Regions from separate parts of the Streptomyces sp. NPDC001889 genome, predicted to be linked through region 2. Evidence: riboswitches for the same ligand, from Rfam matches in the RefSeq annotation. Region 2 holds a riboswitch; each other region holds the start of a gene.
What was found. Region 2 has a riboswitch for cobalamin ahead of ACWCRA_RS02840 (hypothetical protein). Riboswitches for the same ligand answer to the same signal wherever they lie in the genome.

Region 1 (6,340 bases), on a different contig from region 2:
AGACCCGCAGCCCGTCCTCCTCGTCGATGCCCAGCCCGTGCGCGTACGGCAGCACCCCGTACGTCCGCCGCCCGGTGAGCCCGTGGAGCATGTCGAGACCCGGCTCCAGCAGCGACACATCGCCCCGGAACTTATTGACCAGATATCCCGCCACCAGCCGCTGGTCCTCGGCGCTCAGCAGCGCCGTCGTACCGAAGAAGGAGGCGAAGACCCCGCCCCGGTCGATGTCCCCGACGACCAGCACCGGAAGCCGGGCGGCGCGGGCGATGCCCATGTTCACGATGTCGGTGCGCCGCAGATTGATCTCGGCCGGGCTGCCCGCCCCCTCGCAGATCACCGCGTCGTAGCTGCCCCGCAGCTCCTCCAGGCACTCCATGACCGGCCCGAACAGCGCTTCCTGCCGCCCCCCGTGGTAGCCGCGCGCGCTCAGCTCGCCCACCGGCCTGCCCATCAGCACCACCTGGCTGCTGCGGTCGCCGCCGGGCTTGAGCAGCACCGGGTTCATCAGCGCGGTCGGCTCGACCCGGGCCGCCTGCGCCTGCATCGCCTGCGCCCGGCCGATCTCCGCGCCCTCGCGGGTCACAAACGAGTTGAGCGACATGTTCTGCCCCTTGAAGGGGGCCACCTTCACGCCCTGGCGCACAAGCCAGCGGCAGATGCCCGCCGTGACCACGCTCTTGCCCGCGTCGGACGTCGTCCCGGCGACGAGCAGGCCGCCTCCGGTGCGCCTTCCCGTGCTCATCCGTCTCCTCCCGCTCGCGGCGCCGGTGCGCCGGACCCCCGCTGAATCCCCGTCACGGCCCGCCGCAGCAACGGCCGTGCCACCACGCTCGTGGCGAGCGCCAGCAGCCCCACCCGGCGCGACAGCCGCACCGCCCGTTCGATGTCGGCGACCTCCACGGGCCGCCCCGCGCCATGGAGCACGGGCCGGTGCTCGACCCGGCCGCCGTAGGACAGGGTGCCGCCGATACGCACCCCGAGCGCCCCCGCGAACGCGGCCTCCACCGGGCCCGCGTTGGGGCTGGGGTGCCGGTGCGCGTCCTGGCGCCACGCCCGGACGGCTCCCCGCGCGTCCCCGCCCGCGAGCACGGCGAGCCCGGCCGTCAGCCGGGCCCCCGGCCAGCCGGCCAGATCGTCCAGCCGCGCCGACGCCCAGCCGAACCGCCGGTGGCGCGGGGAGCGGTGCCCCACCATCGCGTCCAGGGTGTTGACCGCGCGGAACCCCACCAGGCCCGGCACCCCCGCCACCGCCCCCCACACCAGGGCGCCGACGACCGCGTCGGAGGTGTTCTCGGCCACGGACTCCACCACGGCCCGGGCGATCTGGCCCTCGTCCAGGAACTGCGGATCGCGCCCGCACAGATGCGGCAGCCGCGCGCGGGCCCGCTCCACGTCGCCGGCCGCGAGCGCGGCACCGATGGTCCTGGCCTCCCGGCCCAGCGAGGTGCCGCCCACGACGGTCCAGGTGGCGGCGGCGGTCAGGGCGAGGGAGAGCGCGGGCGCCCCCCGGGTGCCGCGCGCGAGGAGGTGCGCGGCCGCGGCGGCGCCTCCGGCGCACACGGCGGTGTGCAGAGCGCCCCACCCCCGGTGGTCGCGCCAGAGAACCCGCTCCACCGCGCCCGCGGCCCGTCCGAACGCGGCGACGGGATGGCCCCGGCGGGGATCGCCGAGCAGCAGGTCACCGAGGAGGCCGGCCCCGGCGCCGTACGCGAAAACGCGGTCGGCACGGTTCAGTACACGGTCGGCACGCATCGATTCAGGCCGGGGTTCCGCTCCGGACCGGCCGGGGCGGGCAGATCCTTCTCGGAGTCGGGGCAGGGTCGTGGCCGCGGCCGGGCATGGCGATATGTCCTCACTCAGGGTGTCCGCGCCCTGGTTCGACGTGATCGGCGGCGAGAGTTCCTGGCTCCCGGGACTCCTCCCGGTGACAGTGGCGGGACCGCGCCGGATTCGCACCGGCTTCCTCTGCTGCCGCCGTAATGGCCCCGGCAGTCCACCACGCTGTGAGAACAGCCGTCAACCTGCCGTTGACCTGCGAAGGGGCACTGTGCTGAGCCCCACACCCGGGGAGCGCCGCGCTGCTCGTCCCGGACCCGGGACGGCAGACGGCCGGGCCGGTCGTCCCTGAGGATGACCGGCCCGGCCGTCTGCCGTCGATGAGCGCGGAGAGCCCGGACCGCGCGCGGTCCGGGCCCGCCGTCAGGTGACGATCAGATAGATCCCGTAGGTGATGGCCGCCACGCAGAGCGCGAAGCAGGTGTACGCACCGGTGCGCGCCAGCGCCACGGAGCCGCCGCCGCCGGAGGCCGTCGCCTGCTTGCTCATGCCGATGATGCCGAGGGTGAACAGGCCCACCAGAACGACGGTGGCCACGAGGCTCACACCGAAAACGGAGCCGAGAGCTGCCCAGTCGATTTTCATGCTGATCTGTCCTTACACCGCGGCCGGGCTGGCCGGGCCGGATTCGGGGGCGGCGGCCGGGGAGGCCGCGATGGTGGTCTTGAGGCCGTCCTGCGCCGGGGTGCCGGCCGGGGGCACGGTGACGGCGGCCATGGCGTTGGTCACCACACCGGCCTCGCCGGTCTCGCTGTCCACATCGGCGCCGGTGTCGTTGACGTTGGTGTGGTCGATGACCTGGCGGCGGGAGTAGAGCCAGATCGCGGCCGAGGAGGCGACCAGGAAGACCGCGACCACGGCGACACCCCAGTCGCCCTGCTTGGTCACGTACTCCGAGAGGGCGGCGACCAGACCGGCGGCGGGCAGGGTCAGACCCCAGGCCACGAACATCCGGGTGGCGGTGGACCAGCGGACCACACCGCCCTTGCGGCCGAGGCCCGCACCCATCACGGCGCCGGAGCACGAGTGCGTGGTGGAGAGCGAGAAGCCCAGGTTGGAGGAGGCGAGGATGACGCTGGCCGCGCTGGACTGGGCGGCGAAGCCCTGCTGGGGCTGGAGGTCGGTCAGGCCCTTGCCCATGGTCCGGATGATGCGCCAGCCGCCGAGGTAGGTGCCGAGGGCGATGGCCACACCGGCGGAGACGATGACCCACATGGGGGGGTTGGAGCCGGGGTTGAGGATGCCGCCGGTCACCAGGGCCAGCGTGATGATGCCCATCGTCTTCTGGGCGTCATTGGTGCCGTGCGCCAGCGAGACCAGGCCCGCCGAGGCGATCTGGCCCACCCGGTAGCCCTTCGCGGTGGACTTCGGGTCGGCGTTCTGGCCGAGCTTGTACGTCAGCCTGGAGGCGAGGTACGCGCCGATACCGGCGACCAGCGGAGCCGCGATGGCCGGGATCAGCACCTTGGTGACGACGGTGCCGCCGTTGACGCCGCTGAACCCGACCGACGCGATGGTGGCGCCGATCAGACCGCCCATGAGGGCGTGCGAGGAACTGGACGGCAGGCCGACCAGCCACGTCAGGAGATTCCAGAGGATGGCGCCGACGAGCGCCGCGAAGATCACTTCTGGTGTTATGCCTGCCTCGTTGACGATGCCGCTGGAGATCGTCTTGGCGACCTCCACCGACAGGAACGCGCCGACGAGGTTGAGCACGGCGGACATCGCCACCGCGGACTTGGGCTTCATGGCGCCGGTCGAGATGGTCGTCGCCATCGCGTTGGCCGTGTCGTGGAAACCGTTCGTGAAATCGAACACGAGAGCCGTCACGATCACAATCGCGAGCAGCAGCGTGATGTGTTCCATTTACCCAGGCAATCTATGGACGTCAGTGGCCCGGTGAACGTAAGTAACCTGAGTGAACGGAAGGTGAACTGGGACCGGCATCGGGGTGTCCCCAAGTGAGGTTTTTGGCTCCGGTTTCGGTCTGCAGGGGCTGGATGGGCTTCTGGGGCCGGGGACACGTCCCGCGAAGTGGCTTTCATCACCCTTTTGGATAATCTGACTGATCCTCCCCTCCGTCCCCCGGCGGTGGCCCTCTGTAATCGGAGAGCGCCGCCTGACAGGATCGCCGCATGACCGAACAGGTGTCGCAGAAAGCGATCGACGAGGCGTGGCGGAACGTCGTGGCCACCGCCCGCAGAACGGCCGCGGAAGGTCTGGTGGTGGGGACGTCGGGCAATGTCTCCGCCCGGGTCGGAGAGCTCGTCCTCGTCACTCCCAGCGGTGTCCCCTACGACCGTCTCACCCCCGGGGACGCCATAGCCGTCGACCTCGGCGGACAGCAGGTTCTCGGCCATCTCCGGCCCACCAGCGAGCTGCCGCTCCATCTGGAGGTCTACCGGCACACCGACGCCCGCGCCGTGGTCCACACCCACGCCGTCCACGCCACGGCCGTCTCCACCCTCGTACCGGAGCTGCCACCGGTCCACTACATGGCCGCCGCGCTCGGCGGACCCGTCCGGGTCGCCCCGTACGCCCTCTACGGCACCGAGGCCCTGGCCCGGAACATGCTCGCCGCCCTCGACGGGCGCACCGCCTGTCTGCTGCGCAACCACGGGACCGTCGCCCACGGACAGAGCCTGGACCAGGCGTACGACCGCACCGCCCAGCTGGAGTGGATGTGCCGGCTCTGGCTGACCGCGGCCGCCGTGCCCGGCCACACCCCCTCCCTGCTCACCGCCGCCGAGCTGGAGGAGGCCGCCGAACAGTTCCGGGGGTACGGCCAGCGGCGCTGACGTGCTCCCCGCCCCTGTCCCGGCCCCCCGGGCCCTGCCCGCCGGCCCCCGCCGGCCCCGCCCCCGCACGGCCCCGGACACGGGCGGGGGCCGTCCGCTGGCAGCACCCCACCACCGCGCCGACACTGGAACGGTGCGCCCGGCTACAGCGGCGGCAACGGCCGTCACCTCCCTGATCGGCGTCGGCACGGCCGCGTTCCTGGCCGGCCGCTACGCGAGCGACGCGGTGCTCAGACCCGCCCCCGGGCGGCCCCTTCCGGGGGAGCGGCGGCTCACCGTCCACTCCACCGGCGCGGGCCGGGTGACGCTCACCCGCAGCCTCTCATCGCGCCGCCCCGGCACCTACGGACTCGACGGGCCCGGCGGCGTCCACGCCATCGTCGGCCCCGTGCTCGACGAGACCCCGCCGTCCGCCGACACCGTCGTGCGCCGGCTGGAGGGCGTCGGCTCCGGCGGCCTGGAACCCGGTGCCAGGGTGCGGCTGACCCCGCAGCTCCACACCGGGGACCCGACGACCGCGCTCGGCATCCCCCACACCGATGTCACCGTCCCCGGTGAGCTGGGCCCGCTGCCCGCCTGGTCCGTGCCCGGCCCCCGGGGGACCTGGGTCATCGCCGTGCACGGCCTGGGAACCACCCGCGAGCACCCCATGAACCTGCTTCCGTTTCTCCATCGGCGACGCATCCCGGTGCTCGGGGTCGGCTACCGGGGCGACCCCGACGCGCCCCGGCCTCCCGACGGTCTCGGACACCTCGGCGACGCCGAGTGGCGGGACCTGGACGCCGCGCTCCGCTTCGCCGTCGCCGCCGGTGCCCGCGACGTCGTCCTGTACGGCTGGTCCACCGGCGCCACCATGGCGCTGCACACCGCCTGCGACTCCGCCCTGCGCGACCGGATCAAGGGGCTGGTGCTCGACTCCCCGGTCCTGGACAAGGACGCCACCCTGCGCGCCCTGGCCGCCGCCCGGCACACCCCCGCCCCGTTGCTGCCCCTCGCGGTCAGAGCCGCCCGGGGCAGGGCGGGGCTCTACAACGGGAGGCGCCCCGCGGTGACCGCGGACCCCGGCGCGCTCACCACCCCCACCCTGATCTTCCACGGCCCCGGCGACACCCTCGCCCCCTGGGGCCCCTCCCGCGAACTCGCCGCCCGCCGCCCCGAACTCGTCCACCTCCACACCGTCCGCGACGCCCCGCACGCGGCCATGTGGAACGCCGACCCCGCGCGGTACGAGGAAGCCCTGCGCCGCTTTCTCACCCCCCTGATGTGACCGGGCCCGCGCAGACGGCCCATCGTGACGCGGCCCTGTCAGGGAGGCCCGCACCCCCGGCGGGCCCCGCCCGCGCCCGGGCGCCGCGGCCCCGCCAACCCCGTCCCCGCCAGGTTCCGTTTGGGCTTTCGGGCTGTCAGCGGGAAGACTGCTCCCTGTGACGTCCCGAAAGCCTGATGAGCAATTGGCGCGCAACTCCAGACTCCGTCTTGTCCGGCCGCGTCCGCTGGCCACCGCCCGGCGGGCGGTGACGACCCGGCGCACCCGGTCGGCCCCACGGCCACCCGAGGGCACTCCGCCCCCCGCGGAACTGGCCCGCCAGGCGAGGGAGGTCCTCGCCGACGCCGTGCGGATCGCCCGCTGGGCGGCCGTCGAACGGGACCCGGGCTCCACCCCGCTGGCCGCCCCCGCCCGCGAGCGGGCCGCCGCCGCGCTCGGC
Region 2 (6,340 bases):
CGGGGTGATGCCGGTGGCGAACACGGCGCGGAACACCACCCGGATCGCCACCACGATCAGCGCGAGCCAGAGGTAGTACGTGAACCCCCGGGCCCAGGGGGCCTCGGTGCGGCGCGCGGTGATCACATAGCCGAGGACGGCGAGGACGAGGAACAGCAGCAGCGGATTGTTGGTGCGGCTGACGGCGGTGGCGAGGGCGAGGGCCCAGATCCACCAGGCCACGGGGTGGAGGGTGCGGGGCAGCCGCCGTCCGCCCGCGTCCGGCTGCGGGGCGGTGGCGGGCGGGCGGGTGACGGGGGCGGCCATCGGCGCTAGCCGGCGCGGCGGCGGCGTCTGGCCGCGACCACGGCGGCGCCGGCGACGGCGAGGATCAGTCCGCCGGCGGCGAGCACGGGGAGGAACGACCCCGAGTCGTGCCCGGCGTCCCCCGCCGGGGCGGCGTCGACGATCTCGGCGGCCTCCGTCACGGTGCCGCTCCCGGGCGCGGTGGCGGGGGGCCGCGAGGAGGACGGCGGTGCGCTCGGGGGGACCGGCGCGGACGTCCGGGAGGAGGGCTTCCTCTTCGGCGGGGCGGAGGCCGTCACCGGCGGGGTGGCGGTGGGCCGCGTCCGGGTGGGAGCGGGGGCGGGGACGGCCGTCCGGGTCGGGGCGGGACCGGTGCCGGTCCCGGGCGGCGGGTCCGTCCTCTCCGTGGGCCGGGAGCCGGCGGGCGCCCCGCCCCCGGTGGGCCGGGTGTTGCGGGCGCGCAGCTGGTCGGGGGTGACGCTCGGACGGCCCGTGGTGCCTTCGAGGTCGGTGCCGCCGAAGATCCAGAGATCGACGCTGCCGGGCTTCGGCCTGTAGAGCATCGCGCCCAGCCGGCTGTACTCCCAGGTGTTCTCCCCGGCGTCGGCGTGCCAGTACGACCAGTAGGCGGACGCGGGCGGGGTCAGTACGCAGTCGTCCTGCTCGGGCGGCGGGAACTGCTTGCCGCCGCGGTGGCCGCTGTACCCGATCCGGCAGATGAACGCCGGACCGTCGTGGCCCGTGCCGGTGGTCCGCCAGCCGCCCTGGTTGAGGAGTTCGTGGCCGGTCGTCGGCGTGGTGCCGCACGAGCGGTGGATCGGACCGCCCCAGGTGCTGAAGTCGACGGCCAGGACGGCGCCGGAGGTGGTGGTGCACCGGCCCATGGGCTGCGGGGCGGCGGAGGCGGGGCCGGTGGTCGCGCCCAGGGCCGCGCCCACCAGGCCCAGGGCGACGGCCGGCCGGGCCGTGCGGGCGGCGAACCCTCTCATGACGGGCTCCCTTCCCGGGTGCGGCGGCGGTCGCGGAACACCGCGGTCAGGGCGAGGCCCGTCAGGACCAGCGCGGCGGAGCCGGCCGCGAGCGAGGCCGCCGGGACGCCGGTGGAGGCCAGTTCACCGCCGGAGCCGTGGGCCCGGTCGCCGCCGGTGTCCGTGCCGGCGGTGCCGTCCGCTCCGTCCGTACCGTCCGTGACGATGTCGGGGGTGGACGACGAGGACGGCGAGGGGCTCGGCGAGGGGGTGGGCGCGGGCGCGGGCTGCGGGCTCGTACCGCTCAGATCGCGGGTCAGCGTCCCGAAGGAGACACCGGTGCTGCCCCCCACGGCCTGGGTCGAGGCGCGCAGATCGGAGCCGCGCTGGCCCTCCTTCGCGACATTGAAGCCGCCGTCGCCGTTCTGCCGCGCGGCCAGGAACTTCCGCGCCTTGGCGATCTGCTTGCCGTACCGGGGGGCGTCCAGCGACAGGCCCTGCACCGCGAGGGCGGCGGAGTTCACGGAGTTCCCGGCGGCACCGGGGAAGCCGCCATCGGCGAACTGCCGGGTCGCGATCCACGCGAGGGCCCGGTCGACGGCCCTGTCGGTCCCCGGCTCCCCGACGAGGTCCAGGGCCATGGCGGCGATGGCCGTGGAGTCCACGTCGGAGTCGCCGGTGGAGGGGACGAGGCTGGGCCAGGCGCCGGAGGAGTGCTGAAGGCTCCCCAGGTAGGCGACGGGGGCCGCCGCCGCGCTCTTCTCACCGGCCCTGAGCTGCGCGATGACCGCGAGCGACTGGGCGAAGACGGAGGGCGCCCAGGTGTAGGCGCCCCGCGCGGGACAGCTGCGGTCCGGGGCGGCGCTGGGCCGGGCGCAGACGGCCTTCGCGAGCCCCGCGATCAGATCCTCGCCGGCGAAGTCGCGCGGGTCGCGGCCGACGGCCTGGGCGAGCACGGCGGTCTTGCCGATGTAGCCGCCGCCGGCGTACGCGGTGCCCAGCTTGGTCCAGTCGTGGACGGTGCGGCCCTCGCCGTCCTCGCCGCCGCCGTCCAGGAAGTCGACGACGCCCCGCAGCTTGCCGTTGTCGAGACCGGTCGCGGCGAGCGCGTAGGCGCCGTCGATGGTGAGGCCGAAGTCCGCCCGCGCGGGGGCGCCGCCGGTGCCGTAGAACCGCCCCTGCCGGAGGTTGGCCGCGCCGGTCAGATAGGCGACCCCCTTCTTCAGGTCGGGTCCCTCGCCGTCGCCGGCCGGCGGCTCGGTCGGGGGCCCGGTCGGGGGCTTGGCCGGGCGGGGCTCCGTGGTCAGCCGGGCGAGACTGGTGTCCTTCCCGGCGAGGACGGCGACCGAGGTCGCGTAGACGGACGCGTCCGTCGCGTCCTCATCGAACCTGAAGCCCCCATCGGGGAGTTGCTGCCGGGAGAGCCAGGAGACGGCGGCGTCGGCACGGACGGTGTCGCCGAGGGCCCGCAGCGCCTGGGCGGCGTACGCGGTGGAGATCACATGGCCCGTGGTGCTCCCGGTCCAGCCGGGGAAGGCGCCGCTGGGGAACTGGCTCTTCCGCAGATAGGTGCGCGCCTTGCCCAGCTGCCCCGGGTGACCGCCGGCCTTGCGCAGCGCCAGGACGGCCGCACCCGTGCTGAGGAGATCGCCGTCGCAGACGGTGTGGCCGAGGCTCGCGGCGAAACCGCCGCTCCGGCACTGGGCCCGGGTCAGCCGGGTCACCGCGTGGGCCGGGGGCCGTTCACCGCCCCGCAGCAGCGCCAGCAGCGCCAGCGCCTGCGCCTCGGTGTACGTCGCGTTGCGGAAGTCGCCCCGGGCGGTGCACCCGGGAACGTGGACACCGGAGTCCGAACCGGTCGGACAGACATGGTCGGCGAGACCGGTGAGCAGATCGTGCCCGCCGACATCGCGCGGGTCCTTCTCGGTGCTGGTGGCGACCAGCGCGAGACGGGCCGCCGCCGCCGCGTCCGGGGCCGCGTCCGTCCCCTCCGGGTAGGCGTAGGCCGTCGCCCGGGAGCCGAGGAAGGCGGCGATCCGGTCCACGGTGCGGCTCCGGCCGTCCGCCGCGGCGAGCGCGTACGCGGCCTCGGTGGTCAGCAGATGGTTGGGGGTTTCGCCGCCGTCGTCCACCACCCGGTCGCCGCGGGTCAGCTTGCCCCGCACCCAGGAGGCGGCCTTGGCGATGTTCACCTCACCCGGCGGAACGGCGGGGGCCTCGGGGTCGGGAGCCGGTGGCAGGCCCTCCGCGCGGACCTCGTCGGGGCTGAAGTCCGGCTTGCCGGTGCTGCCGCCGACGTCGGTGCCGCCGTAGACCCACGCGTCCACGTCGCCCGGCTTCGGCCGGCGGTCCATCGCCCCGTGATGGCTGTAGCTCCACTCCGATGCGTCCCGCGAGGCGACCCAGTACGACCAGTACGCGGTGGCCTGCGGGGTGAGCACGCAGTCCTCGGTCGCCGGAGTCGGGTACTGCCTGCCGGAGTCGAACGAGCCGTGACCGATCCGGCAGATGAACGCGGGGCCGTCGTGACCGGTCCCGGCGGTGGTGAAACCGGCCTCGCGCAGCAGCTCGTAGCCGGTGGTGGGGGTGGTGTCGCAGCCGCGCGCGACACCGCCGCCGAAGGGGCCGAAGTCCACCGCGACGATGGCGCCCCGGGTGGCCGTGCACCGGTTGACCGGATCGGCCGCGGCCGGGGGAGCGGCGGCCAGGGACACACCCGTGCCCGCGAGCAGGACCACCGCCGTCACCAGCGCGGCCGGGCCCGCCCACCGTCTCCGTACGCCTGTCCCCACCACGGCCCCTCGTGTCCTCCGGGCGGCAGGGCGTGGCGGAGGGGCTCCGTCCGCTTCGAGTTCGAGCGGGGCACGGGGAGAGCCGGTCGACCACGCCGTAGTCCGCGACGGCGCTTCTCGCTGGAATCAGTCCTTCAGGCAATCCGGCTCGCCCGGCTGCTGCCGGGCCCACGGTTGCGGGTCAGCGCCGGAATTCGACCGGCTTTCCCTGAAGTTGAGTCTGTATCAGCGGGATTGGAACACGCGGACGAAGACAGCGTCAAGGTGACCTGAATCCCACCCGCGCGGTCCGGGGCCGCTGTGCTTCCCGCTCTGGTGGCCGGGTGGTCTCTCCGGTAGCGTCCAGGGCTGCCACATGGGGGAATCCGGTGCGAATCCGGGGCTGACGCGCAGCGGTGTGGGACGGCACGAGGGCCGTACCGAGCCCGAATGCCCATGCGGTGAAGCAGCATTCGACGCCGTACCACGCGCTTGGACGACGGCCCCGCACCCCCCGGCCGGGAGGGCTCCCTTCGGCATGGGTGCCGCCGGAGTCCCTGTCATCACAGGAGTGGCCCCCATGTCCCGTCCTCCGACCTCCCGACGCCTCGCCCTGGCGATCCCCGCCGCGCTCGGGGCCTTCGCCCTGACCGTGCTCCCCGCGTCCGCGACCTCGTCCCCCGCGCAGATCGCCACCTCGAAGACGAACGGTGTCGCCTACCTCAAGTCCCTTCAGGCCGCGGACGGTTCCTACGCCGGGTCCGGCCTCTCCAGCGAGTGGGCCTTCGGCGCCTTCGCCGCGGCCGGCACCGCCGTCGCCGATGTCGCCCCCGGCGGCGACACCACCAAGAACGCCCGCACCGTCTACCGGAACCTGCTCTCCACCGCGGCCTGGCCCTCCGCCACCCCGGTCGTCACGGACTACGAGCGCGCCACGCTGAACGCCTACGCCGCGGGCATCGACCCGGCCCGGGTCTCCCCGTCCCGCAATCTCATCGCGGACATCTACGGCTACTGGCAGACCGCCGAGGCTGGCTACTTCGGCCCCTCGGGCAACTTCAACGGCACGGTCTTCGCCGCGCTCGCCCTCAACGGGGCCAGGACGCAGAGCGGCGCCCAGCGCGTCCCCCAGGCCCTCGCCGACCGGATAACCACCCGGGTCCGGGCCAACCAGCACAACGACGGCGGCTGGGACTACCAGAAGGCCGAGGGCAACCCGACCCGTCTCAACGCACCCAGCGACGTGGACATGACCGGCGCCGCCATGGCGGCCCTGTGCACCGCCGGAGTCCCGAACACGGACGCCGACATCGTGCAGGCCAAGGCGTTCCTCAAGACCAGACTGCTCCCCGCGAACGGGGCCTTCGACTCCCTGTACGGCGCCAACACCAACTCCAACGGCTGGGCCGTCGCCGGGCTCAACGCCTGTGGCATCAACCCGCAGACCGGCGACTTCCTCACCTCGATGGGCAGGACCCCGGTCGACTTCCTCATCGCCAACCAGTACAACCCCGGCGGCGGCTTCAAGTACAAGCCGACCGACACCACGCCCTCCGCCTACTCCTCCGTCGACGCCCTGCGCGCCGTCGCGGGCGGCGGCTTCACCGCCGCCCCGCCCACGCCGGTCACGGCGGGCGCGCCGCGATGGGTGGCGGCGAGCGCCTTCACCCCGGGGACGGCCACCGAACTCGCCCTCACCGTCGACGACGGCGCGGGGGCGCTCAAGGTCTGCTCCGTGGCCCTCACGCCCACCGGCGCCACGACCACCCTCGGAAACGTGCTGGACGCCGCCGCTTCGGCGGCGACACCGGCCGGCTGTGTGACCGCCGTGACGCCCTCGTCGGGCACCGGCGCGATCACCGCGCTCAACGGCAAGGCCAACAGCGGCTCCGGCACCTGGAAGGTGAGCACGGACGGCTCGGCCCTCGCCGCCGCCTCCCGCGCCCGGGTGATCAACGTCGGGGACACGATCGCCCTGCGCTGGGGAGCCTGACCGCCGGCCCGGCGGGGGCCCGTGAACCGAACGGGTTCACGGGCCCCCGCCGGGGGCGCCGGATCGGCGGACGGATCAGAAGCCGGTCCAGGTGAACGACACCCGGTCCCCGGTCCGGATCTTGAACTGGCAGCCCCCGACCGGGGTCGGGGTGCCGTTCACCGCGATGCTCCAGTAGGCACTGCCGCCGCCGCTGACGCCCTTGATCGTCTCGACGAAGAAGTCCTCGAACGAGGGGTACCAGGCGCCGTCCCAGGTGAAGTGGTGCTTGCGCGCCGCGTCGTCGAGGGCGGCGGTGGGCGTGGGAACCGCCGTCGGATGGG
Region 3 (6,340 bases), on a different contig from region 2:
TCTGGGGCTCGACCCGGCGACCGCCCGGCTGCTGGCGTCGGGCCATCCCGCCACCGACGAGGTGCACCAGGTGGGCGACCGGCTGCTGGCCGTGAACCAGCGCCCCACCAGCCGGGACGGCAGCAGGCTCGGCAGTGTGGCGACCTTCCGGGACACCACCGAACTCCAGGCCGTCAGCGGACGGGCGGAAGTCGCGCAGGGGCGGCTGAAGCTGCTGTACGACGCCGGTACGGAGATCGGCACCACCCTGGACGTGGTGCGCACCTGCGAGGAGGTGGTGGAGTTCGCCGTCGGCCGGTTCTGCGACTACGCCACGGTCGACCTGGTGGAGTCGGTGCTGCGCGGCGAGGAGCCGACGGCGACGGGCGCGGGCGCGGACATGCGGCGGATCGCCGCCGCCGGGACCGGCGACGCGACCGCCCACTTCCGTCTCGGCACCACGATCCGCTATCTCCGCAGCACCCGGATGGGCGCGGGGCTCAACCAGGGCGAGGCGATCCTCGAACAGGACCTGGGCGCGTTCTCCGGGTGGGAGCAGCAGGCGCAGGGGCGGGCGGAGAAGCTGGTGGAGGCGGGTTTCCACTCGATGATCGCGGTACCGCTGCGGGCGCGCGGGGCGATCCTGGGGGTGGCCATCTTCTGGCGCTCCGAGACGTCCGAGGCGTTCGAGGAGGAGGACAGGTCCCTCGCCGAGGAGCTGGTGGCCCGCGCGGCGGTGAGCGTGGACAACGCCCGCCGCTACGACCGTGAGCACACCATGGCGGTGACGCTTCAGCGGAGTCTGCTGCCGCGCGGGGTGCCGGAGCAGACCGCCCTGGATGTCGCCTACCGCTACCGGCCCGCGCAGGCGGGGCTCGGCGGGGCCGGCGGGGTGGGCGGCGACTGGTTCGACATCATTCCGCTGCCGGGCGCGCGGGTGGCGCTGGTCGTGGGCGATGTGGTGGGGCACGGGCTGCACGCCGCAGCCACCATGGGCCGGCTCCGCACGGCGGTGCACAACTTCTCCACCCTCGATCTGCCGCCCGACGAACTGCTGTGGCACCTCGACGAGCTGGTGGCCCGGATCGACGCGGAGGAGACGGCGGGCGGGGAGTCCCAGGTCACGGGGGCGACCTGTCTGTACGCCATTTACGACCCGGCGTCCGGGCGCTGCACGGTCGCCCGGGCGGGGCACCACCAGCCGCTGGTGCTGCGCCCGGACGGCACGGCCGTCTTCGCCGATGTGCCCGGCGGGCCGCCGCTGGGCCTCGGCGGGCTGCCGTTCGAGACGCTGGAGCTGGAGCTGCCGGAGAACAGCAGTCTGGTGCTGTACACCGACGGTCTGGTGGAGGACCGGGAGCGCGACATAGACGAGGGGCTCGCGCTGCTGCGGGAGACCGTGGCGGGGCATCCGGAGCGCACCCCCGACGAGACCTGCGAGGCCGTGCTCGCCGCGCTGCTGCCCGAGCGTCCGCGCGACGACATCGCGCTGCTGGTGGGCCGTACCCGGGTGCTGGGCACGGCGGAGGTGGCGGAGTGGGAGGTGGCGTCGGACCCGTCGGCGGTGGGCGAGGTGCGGAACGCGGTCACCCATAAGCTCGGTGAATGGGATCTGGGAGAAGAGGCGTTCACGACCGAGCTGATCCTCAGCGAGCTGGTCACCAACGCGATCCGCTACGCGATCGGGCCGATCCGGGTGCGGCTGATCCGCGACCGGACGCTGATCTGCGAGGTGTCGGACCACAGCAGCACCTCGCCGCATCTGCGGCAGGCGGCGAGCACCGACGAGGGCGGGCGGGGGCTGTTCCTGGTGGCGCAGTTCGCGGACCGGTGGGGGACGCGCTACACCCCGGACGGGAAGGTGATCTGGACGGAGCAGCCGATCCCGGGGCACGAGGAGTGAGCCTGTGGATCGGGGGGCCGCCCGGCGCGGGGAAGACGACGGTGGCCAGGCTGCTGGCCCGGCGGCACGGTCTGCGCTGGTACGGCGCCGACGCGCACACCTGGAAGCACCGGGACCGGGCCATCGCGGCGGGGCACCGGGCGGCGATCCGCTGGGAGGCGCTTCCCCGGGAGGAGCGGTGGTCGGCGCCGGAGGAGGAGTTGCTCGCGATGTCGCTGCACCACGAGCGCGGCGCGATGATCGCGGAGGATGTGCGGGCGCTGCCGCCGTCGCCGCCGACGGTGGTGGAGGGCACCCCCGTGACCCCCCGGTTCGCCGGACCCCGCGCCCTGTGGCTGCTGCCCACCCCTGAGGTCCAGCGCCGCCGCCTCGCGGAACGCGGCCTGGAGCCGGGCCCGCTGGCGCTCTACCGGCATCTGGTGCGGGTGATCGAGGCGGAGGTGGAGGAGTACGGGGGCGCGGTGCTGCGGGTGGACGGGGAGCGGGGGGTGGCCGAGACCCTGGCGGAGGTGGAGGGGTTCTTCGCGGGGGAGTTGTCGGGGGTGCGGACGGCGGAGGGGCGGCGGGGGTTGTTGCGGTACGCGAACGGGGTGGTGGCGGAGCAGTACCGGGGGTTCCTGGGGCGGGCGTGGGCGCCCCGGGCGGGCCTGGTGGCCCGTTTCGCCTGCGAGTGCGCCTCCCCTGTGTGCGAGGAGGACGTCCCCCTCGACCCCCTGGCCTACCCCCCACCCCTCCCCCTCCTGGCCCACGGCCACGCCGCACCCCCCAACGCTTCCGCCGTCTGAGGCACCCCCCTCAGCCCCACTGGCGTTTGAGCCGCACACCCCAACCCCTCCGGCGATTGAGGAGCACCACCCAGCCCCACCGGTGACTGAGCAGCACCACCCAGCCCCTCCGGCGGCTGAGCCGCACCCCCAGCCCCACCGGTGACTGAGCAGCACCACCCAGCCCCGCCGGTGACTGAGCAGCACCACCCAGCCCCGCCGGCGATTGAGGCGCGGGGGTCCGGGGGCCGGCCCCCGACCGTGGCCCGCACAGTGCGGGCACCTGTGGACCAGGGTCCGTCCTCAAACGCCGGACGGGCTGGATCTCTCAGCCCCTCCGGCGGCTGAGGCAGCACACCCCAGCCCCTCCGGCGATTGAGGAGCGGGGGTTCGGGGGCCGGCCCCCGACCGTGGCCCGCGGGGTGCGGGCACCCTGTCGCACAGGGTCCGTCCTCAAACTCCCCCGGAGCTGCCTCCGGGAGGTGCCCCCAGACGGGCTGGGTTTGCTCGGGCTACCGTGGCGCGGGGGCCGGTATCACGGGTGGGTGGTGGGGGTTTGACTCTCACATCGGTGTGAGGGTTTAGCGTCGGGGCACGGGCAACCGCCCGCTCACCACGGGAGTGACCCCCATGCCCCCTTCTGTCGTCCACCTCAACGGCCACCCCACCACCACCCCCGCCCTCTCCCCCCTCGCCTTCGCCGGCCACGCCCACTTCACCGCCATGCAGGTCCGCGACGGCGGCGTCCGCGGGCTCGATCTGCATCTGGAGCGGCTGCGCGCCGCCTCCGTCGTGCTGTTCGGGCGGGCGCTCCCCGAGGAGCGGGTGCGCTCCCGTCTCCGGGCCGCGGTGGCCGCGGCCGGACCCGGCGATCTCTCGCTGACCGCCACGGTGTTCTCCCCGGCAGGCGAGTTCACGGTCGCCGGGCCCGAGGTGGAACCCGGGGTACTGGTCCGTACCGCACCCCCCTCCTCGGGCCCGGCCGGCCCGCTCACCCTCACCACCGTCGAGCACGAGCGCTTCCTCCCGGCGGTGAAGCACGTCGGCGAGGTCGCCAAGACCCATCTCCTGCGGCAGGCCGCCGCGGAGGGCTTCGACGACGCCGCCTTCGTCGACCGCCGCGGCCGGCTCAGCGAGGCCACCATCTGGAACCTCGCCTTCTGGGACGGCACCGCCGTGGTGTGGCCCCGCGCCGAGATCCTGACCGGGACCACCATGGGCATCCTCCGGCGGCAACTGGCCCACCTCGGCGTCCCCCAGCAGGTGCGGGACGTCACCCCCGCCGATCTGCCGGGGCTGTCGGGGGCGGTGGTGATGAACTCCTGGACCCCGGGCGTGGCGGTGCGCCGGATCGGCTCGGCGGCACTGCCCGCCGCGCCGGACTTCCTGGAGGTGCTCCACCGCGCCCACGGCGCCGAACCCCTCACGGCTCTCTGAGGAGCCGGGTGCCGCAGCGCAGATTCCAGCGCCCGGCCCGGGAGCTGAGTTCGGTGAGCGTCAGCGGCGCGATGTCCAGCCGCCAGAAGACGGGCAGCGGCAGGCCGAGCGCGTGGACCAGCGCGGCGCGCGCCACCGCCGGGTCCACCACCGCGACGAGCCGGCCGGTATCCGGGGGCAGCGCGTCCAGCCAGCCCCCGACCCGGGCGCACAGCGCGGTCAGCGCCTCCCCTCCGTGGGGCGCGGCCGACGGGTCGGTGAGCCAGTGCCCCACCGCGTCCGGCTCGTCCCGGCTCACCTCCGCGAGGCTCCGGCCGCGCCAGTGGCCCATGTCCCACTCGCCCAGCTCCGGCGCCTCCCGGGCGGCGAGCCCGAGCGCCCGGGCCGTCAGCCGGCAGCGCGGCGACGGCCCGGACACCGCCCGGTCCGCCCTCGGCAGCCCTCCGGCCGCCGCCCGCGCGCTCACCAGACCGGCCTCGTCCGGCGGTTCGCCCGCCTCGAAGCGGGCCTCGCGGAGGGCCTCCGTCGCCACCGGCGCGACCATCATCATCCGTACCGTCATTTCCGGCCACCCCGCGCCGTAGCGGTGCCCGCCCGCAAGCGGTACGGTCGCGTGGACATGACGAGAGTGTGATGGAAGTCCGGTGGGAATCCGGCACGGTCGCGCCACTGTGTACCCGCACCGACGCGGGAAGTCAGACCCCGCGCCCTCGTCTGCGGCACCAGGCACCACGACCGGGACGCGTGCTCCCTCAGGAGGTTCTGCCATGGCTCAATCCGCTGTGCCCGCCCCCACCGCCACACCGGCGGTCACCCCCGTCTCCTGGAAGGAACTCGCCCCCTGGGCGGCCTTCGTCGGCATCCTCATGCTGATCCTCCTCTACTTCGTCGGCGCCGAGCAGGGCGCCACCGCCCTCGTCTCCGGCGAGGGTGTCCATGAATGGGTCCACGACGGACGCCATCTGCTCGGCTTCCCCTGCCACTGAGGGCGGCCTGCGATGAACTCCATATCCGTACGGGCCCTGCTGGTACGGGGCATGCTCGCGGGCCTGATCGCGGGGGCGGTGGCCCTGGTGGTGGCGTACTTCCTCGGTGAGGGGCCGGTGGACGCGGCGATCGCGTTCGAGGAGAGCCACAGCCATGGGCACGGCGGCGAGGAACTCGTCAGCCGGGCCGTGCAGTCCACGGCCGGTCTCGCGACCGGTGTGCTGGTCTTCGGGGTCGCGGTCGGCGGTATCGCCGCGCTCGCCCACTGCGCCGCCATCGGCCGCGCCGGGAGCTTCGGCCCCCGGGCCACCGCCGCGTTCGTCGCCCTCGGCGGGCTGCTGACGCTGTATGTGGTGCCGTTCCTGAAGTACCCGCCGAACCCGCCGGCGGTGGGCGACCCGGGCACCATCGGGGAGCGGACGGCGGTGTACTTCCTGATGGTGGTGGTCAGTGTGCTGCTGGGGCTCGCGGCGCTGATCACCGGGAGGCGTCTCGCGCCCCGGCTGGGCAACTGGAACGCGACGGTGGCGGCGGTGGCGGGGTTCGTGGCCGCCACCGGACTGGCGTTCGCGTTCCTGCCCTCGTACAACGAGGTACCCAAGGACTTCCCGGCCGCAGTGGTCTGGGAGTTCCGGCTGGCGACACTGGCGATCCAGGTGACGCTGTGGGCGGTGTTCGGTCTGGTCTTCGGCCATCTGGCCGAACGGCTGCTCACCCCCGGGGCGCGCTCCGGGGCCCGCCGGACGGCGGCCACGGCGCGCTGACCACCGTACGGACACCGGCGGAGCCCCCGCCGGTGTCCGATTCCTTCAAGACCGGCGGCGCGGGGCCCGCCTACGGTGGGGGCATGACTCCGCGCTTCGACTCGATCGGCATCGTCGCCTCCGACATGGCCGCGTCTCTCGCCTTCTACCGCCGGCTCGGCCTGGACGTCCCCTCCGGCGCCGACTCCGCCCCGCACGCCGAGGCCACGCTCCCCAGTGGGGTGCGGGTGCTCTGGGACACCGAGGAGACCATCCGCTCCTTCGACCCCGGGTGGACCCGGCCCACCGGGGGCGAGCGGCTGGGGCTCGCCTTCCGCTGCGACACCGCCGCCGAGGTGGACTCCGTCCACGCGGAGCTGGTCGCCGCGGGGTACCGGAGCCATCTCGAACCGTGGGACGCGGTGTGGGGGCAGCGCTACGCGGTGGTGCTGGACCCCGACGGCTGCGGTGTCTCGCTGTTCGCGGACGCGGGCACGGAAGAGGACTAGGCCGTCTCCTCAGGGGCG

Region 1: another riboswitch for cobalamin. It lies ahead of ACWCRA_RS30820 (cobalamin biosynthesis protein); the one in region 2 lies ahead of ACWCRA_RS02840 (hypothetical protein).
Region 3: another riboswitch for cobalamin. It lies ahead of ACWCRA_RS00290 (CbtB domain-containing protein); the one in region 2 lies ahead of ACWCRA_RS02840 (hypothetical protein).

The regions. Positions count from the first base shown of each region.
Region 1 is NZ_JBSFER010000031.1:49,805-56,144, reverse strand. It holds gene ACWCRA_RS30825 (cobyric acid synthase) at 1-742, opposite strand, end outside; gene ACWCRA_RS30820 (cobalamin biosynthesis protein) at 739-1,752, opposite strand; cobalamin riboswitch at 1,875-2,013, opposite strand; gene ACWCRA_RS30815 (hypothetical protein) at 2,200-2,421, opposite strand; gene ACWCRA_RS30810 (inorganic phosphate transporter) at 2,434-3,702, opposite strand; gene ACWCRA_RS30805 (class II aldolase/adducin family protein) at 3,972-4,634, shown strand; gene ACWCRA_RS30800 (alpha/beta hydrolase) at 4,768-5,901, shown strand; gene ACWCRA_RS30795 (hypothetical protein) at 6,059-6,340, shown strand, end outside.
Region 2 is NZ_JBSFER010000002.1:234,684-241,023, forward strand. It holds gene ACWCRA_RS02825 (energy-coupling factor transporter transmembrane component T) at 1-306, opposite strand, end outside; gene ACWCRA_RS02830 (hypothetical protein) at 312-1,274, opposite strand; gene ACWCRA_RS02835 (prenyltransferase/squalene oxidase repeat-containing protein) at 1,271-4,045, opposite strand; cobalamin riboswitch at 4,362-4,501, shown strand; gene ACWCRA_RS02840 (hypothetical protein) at 4,605-6,017, shown strand; gene ACWCRA_RS02845 (DUF4430 domain-containing protein) at 6,093-6,340, opposite strand, start outside.
Region 3 is NZ_JBSFER010000001.1:74,977-81,316, forward strand. It holds gene ACWCRA_RS00270 (SpoIIE family protein phosphatase) at 1-1,882, shown strand, start outside; gene ACWCRA_RS00275 (hypothetical protein) at 1,924-2,667, shown strand; gene ACWCRA_RS00280 (aminotransferase class IV family protein) at 3,277-4,083, shown strand; gene ACWCRA_RS00285 (histidine phosphatase family protein) at 4,070-4,645, opposite strand; adenosylcobalamin (AdoCbl) riboswitch at 4,705-4,798, shown strand; gene ACWCRA_RS00290 (CbtB domain-containing protein) at 4,851-5,069, shown strand; gene ACWCRA_RS00295 (CbtA family protein) at 5,082-5,834, shown strand; gene ACWCRA_RS00300 (VOC family protein) at 5,918-6,322, shown strand; gene ACWCRA_RS00305 (DUF6597 domain-containing transcriptional factor) at 6,332-6,340, opposite strand, start outside.